2 regions of the Halomonas sediminis genome follow, and region 2 is predicted to be linked to the other one. Evidence: predicted binding sites of a transcription regulator. Region 2 holds the regulator's gene; the other holds the start of a gene.

Region 1 (2,398 bases), 850 kb from region 2:
AGGCATCGATGGCGATATCCTGCGTGGCGGAGCCGAAGGCGACCAGAAGGGAAAATGCCGCCACCCACCCCAAGTTGCCTATCGGTTCAAACCCGGCCAGCCCAATCAAGCCTGCAGCGATCATGGCTTGTGCCAGCAGCATCCAGCCACGCCGTTGGCCGAAAGCACGCGTCAGTACCGGCAAGGCCAGGCGATCCACCACCGGCGCCCAGAAAAATTTGATCGAATAGAGCATCCCGATCCAGGCGAAAAATCCGATGGCGGCGACCTCCACGCCGTCACTGCGCAGCCAGGCGGAAAGGGTGGAAAAAACCAGCAGGAAAGGCAGTCCTGCGGAAAACCCCAGAAACAGCATGGTGATGACCGGCGCCTGCAGATAAATCATCAAGGCAGCGCGCCAGCTGCGCTGAGCGTTGGGGATGAGCATAGGGCAAGGGCTCCTTGCGGTTGAACAAAGACGATGACAAAGGGCAGGTGTTAGACTGAGCCGATACCAGTGAATGACGCCGATAGCTTACCGGAGAGGAGTTTTATATGTCGATTACTGCCCACCAAGTGGCGACGCTACATTACGTGCTCACAGATGAAAGTGGTCAGGTGCTTGATGATTCACAGGCACGAGAGACCCCTCTTGAGTACCTGCATGGCCATGACAACGTATTGCCCGGCCTGGAGCAAGCGCTCGAAGGTCAGCAGGCCGGGGCCGAACTCAGCGTTACCTTGATGCCGGCGCAGGCCTATGGCATCCGTAATGAAGACCTGGTGCAGGAAGTGAGCCGTAATGCTTTCACAGCTGAAGAGCTTGAGCCGGGCATGTGCTTTCAGACCGAAGGCGAAGCCGGTCCGCAGATCGTCACTGTACTCGAAGTGGTGGGAGACCATGTGCTGGTCGACACCAACCATCCGTTAGCTGGGCACACCTTGCGGTATCAAATCAAGATTCTTGAGGTGCGCGAAGCTACCCGAGCCGAACTTGCCAAGGGCCATCCACTACCCCCGGGTACCGACCACGCCAAGGTGGAAGACCGCAAAGTGCTGTAGCCAGCTCAAAGCAAGTGAGAGTCCCGCAGCAAGTCAAGCAAGAGGTCAAAGACAGAGAGCGCCTTGGCCTTCGTAAGGGCCCAAAAACTGACTTATATCAACTTCCTGTTCGCTGCTGTCAGCGTATTTCCTAAACTTGATGCAAGTCAGATTTTGCCCGCCGTGTTGCGGCTACCATGTGTTCAACACATCGCGGCGGGAGGGCATTACCATGTATTGGGATGATGCAGTAATTTTTGGACTGGTAACCGTCGGGTTGATGATCGTATTCATGGCAGGTTGGGTAGGCTTTATCGTTCGCGATCACCATCGCCAGAAAAAGGACTAGCCAGCTGCTTTAAGTCGTCAGGGGAGGGGGATTTTCCCCCAGGGGGAAATTCCCCCACTCGCCGACCCTTTTTGGGGTCGGCTTTTTTTTGTGCCTTTATGGTGCGCCGCTGAGCGAAGGGCGGCTTTGCAGAATACTCAAGCTGGTGACGGCACCCAGAATCAGCGCCATGCCCGCCATCTGTGACAAATTTAACGCCTCACTCAGCAAGAGCAGACCGAAGAGAGCAGCGGTAACCGGCTCCACCATGGCGACGATCGAGGCTATGGTCGGTAGTGTGTGCCGGAGTCCGACGATATAGCAGTAAAACGACAAGCCAGCGCCCAGCAGGCCAAGCAGGATGAACCAGGCCACATCGGCGGATATTGTCACGGTCATCGCCTGTCCGCGGTCGATCAGCGGCAGCAGTACCAGCGTGCCGGTGACGAAAGCGATCACCAGTACGCTCGGCGCAGGCCCATACTTGCCAGCGTACTTGAACCCGAAGATGAACAGGGCGTAGGAAACCCCTGCAAGCAGGCCACTGACGATGCCCAGTGTCGTGATCGCGTCCGCCTCTGTACGGTAGATGCCGGTCAGCAGGACAATGCCCCCCATCACTAGCGCGATGGTGACTAGCTTCACCGGTGTGGGGCGCTCCACTCCGGCAATAAAGGAGACCAGGTAAACGAAGACCGGCGCGCTATACATCAGCGTTACGGCCACCGCCACGCTTCCCTCGCTGATACTGATGAAATAGAAAGTGAAGTTACCTGCGACCCCCAGCCCTGCGACCAGTGACCAAAATACCAACCTGCGGTTAAAGGAGAAGCGCTGCCCTTGTATGCGGATGACGGCCAGCCAAATCGCCATGCATCCTAGCCCAACCAGGACGCGCCAGAAGGAAATTACCTCCGGTGACCAACCCCGGGACATAAGCAGGCTGGCAAGTCCTCCGGCCAGGCCCCATTGGAAAGCGGCTGATATTACAAGCAGGGTACTCGGAAACAACACGATCTCTCCCGATAAATTTTGGGATAAAACATCAAG
Region 2 (2,398 bases):
GCTATCACCATGCTGACCCAGGCCGGTTACGTGCCTATTGGACTAGACCATTTCGTCCGACCGGACGACAACCTGGCTATCGCTCAGCAGCAAGGCACCCTACAGCGAAATTTCAAGAGCTACTCCAGCCACACCCAATATGATTTGGTGGGCTTAGGAGTTTCCGCTGTAAGTTGTGTGGATAATATCTATGCCCAGAACCCCACTAAGCCGGCAAGCTATGAACAAGCTTTGGATAAGGGTCACTTGGCTATAAAACGCGGCATTCGCCTGACACAAGACGACCAAATTCGCCGGCATGTCATCGAATGCATGTTGTGTGACATGGCGCTCGACCTTGATGAAATCAGTAGACGATGGAGCATCGACGCACCGCGCTATCTTGCAGATGCCTTGACCAAGCTGGAAGGCGCCGAACGAGCCGGCTTGATTCAGCGAACCGGTAATAGATTGGTGGCTACTGCCCAAGGGCGATTACTGCTCGGCCGCCTAGTCATGGCTTTCGATGCTCATTCACCAGCCCAAGCGATTTTTTAAAAACCGTTTTTTTAAGGAACTTTTTCGACAACACTTGCTGCCGGCGCTTAATTCCTCATAATGGTCCTTGCCACCTATTTGAGGGAGGAACTCATGCCGGACATCATGGGCCGTCATAGAGCCATACTGAACGAAGCTCACTGTCAGACATGCAGTTTGAGCTCACTTTGCCTCCCCTTGGCGCTTGAGCTTGAACACATGGATCAGTTCGACTCGATTATTCGTCGTCGCGCACCGCTCAAGAAAGGTGAGCCCCTATTTCGCCAAGGGGATGTCTTCACCAGCGTGTTTGCTGTGCGTTCCGGCAGTCTCAAGCAAGTCACCACGGAAGGTAATGGTAGCGATCAATTGACCAACTTTTACCTCCCCAGTGAGTTGGTGGGTCTTGATGGCATCAACGAAGCAACCTATCCCGGCAGCATCATTGCGCTGGAAACGACTACCGTTTGTGAAATTCCTTTCGACCGTCTGGATCTTCTTTCCGAGCAACTCCCTGAATTACGCGGACAGCTTTACCGCAGCATGAGCAAGGAGTTACGTGAGGATCGGCGCATGATGCGCCTACTTTCACGCAAGACGGCAGACCAACGCCTGGCAAGCTTCTTGATAACGTTATCCGAGCGGTTTCGCCGCAGGGGCTATTCGCCCTATAGCTTTCGGCTTTCCATGTCCCGAGCGGATATTGGTAACTACCTGGGACTGGCAGTGGAAACCGTCAGTCGCATCTTGAGTCGCTTTCAAAGCCAGAAGGTGGTGTCGGTTTCCGGAAGGGAGGTCAATGTTCTCGATATGCCTGCGCTGATTGCCTTATCCGAGGAAGAAGAGCAAGAGCTCAACTCACCTTGACTGCCTGAATGCGGCTGGCCATCAGGTCAGCCTGCTTGGCTTCCAGCCCGATAAAATCGAACAGCTCACGATCGGCCAACTGAGACGGTGCCACATTGGTGACCGCCTTGAACATGCTCTCCAGTCGGCCAGGGTATTTCTTGTCCCATTCCGCCAGCATCTCTTTGGCCAACTGACGCTGCATGTTGGGCTGGGAACCACATAGATTGCAGGGAATGATCGGGAAAGCCATTTGTCGGGAAAACTCGGCGATATCGGCTTCCTTGCAATACGAAAGCGGCCGAATCACAATATTTTTTCCGTCATCAGAGAGCAGCTTAGGCGGCATGGCCTTGAGCGTTCCACCGAAAAAAAGATTAAGAAACAAGGTCTCCAGTATATCTTCTCGGTGATGCCCCAAAGCAATTTTGGTGGCCTTGATTTCTTCGGCAAAGCCATACAAAGACCCTCTACGCAGCCGCGAACACAGCGCGCAGGTGGTTTTGCCTTCAGGGGTTTTTTCCTTGACCACCGAATACGTATCTTGCTCGAGAATATGATACTCGACACCTAGATTGTCGAGATAGGCTGGCAAGATATGCTCGGGAAAACCGGGTTGTTTCTGATCAAGATTGACTGCTATCAAGGAAAAATCAACCGGTGCATTGCGCTGCAGGTTGCGCAATATTTCCAGCAGAGTGTAGCTATCCTTTCCGCCACTAAGACATACCATGACGCGATCCCCTTCCTGGATCATGTCATAGTCAATAATGGCATTGCCTACCTGACGCCGCAGGCGCTTTTGCAGCTTGTTGAAGGCGCGTTTTTCATTGGCACCTTTGTCTGGCTCAGAAGCCGCGACGACGCCATGAGAATTATCTACACCGGAACCGCTCATGCTGGAATGGGCAAAAGCATCAGGATCGAAATGTTCAACGGATTGCATAGAGTAAGACCTGCCGATGGCTGGAATGGCGGGCAAATATTCTATCAATACTCACCCCTTGCCTACCAACAATCTATCCACCAACGATCT

The links. The regulator FNR, encoded in region 2, switches genes on or off when oxygen is low (the NO sensors DNR and NnrR bind a similar motif). The targets are predictions, from matches to a motif close to TTGATNTANATCAA.
Region 1: the regulator FNR is predicted to act here: its motif matches at 1,129-1,142, upstream of ccoM (cytochrome c oxidase subunit CcoM).

The regions. Positions count from the first base shown of each region.
Region 1 is NZ_CP085246.1:2,077,035-2,079,432, reverse strand. It holds gene LG290_RS09950 (AmpG family muropeptide MFS transporter) at 1-427, opposite strand, end outside; gene LG290_RS09945 (FKBP-type peptidyl-prolyl cis-trans isomerase) at 535-1,041, shown strand; gene ccoM (cytochrome c oxidase subunit CcoM) at 1,181-1,369, shown strand; gene LG290_RS09935 (DMT family transporter) at 1,466-2,362, opposite strand.
Region 2 is NZ_CP085246.1:2,924,281-2,926,678, forward strand. It holds gene hemN (oxygen-independent coproporphyrinogen III oxidase) at 1-537, shown strand, start outside; gene fnr (fumarate/nitrate reduction transcriptional regulator Fnr) at 631-1,383, shown strand; gene ttcA (tRNA 2-thiocytidine(32) synthetase TtcA) at 1,370-2,308, opposite strand.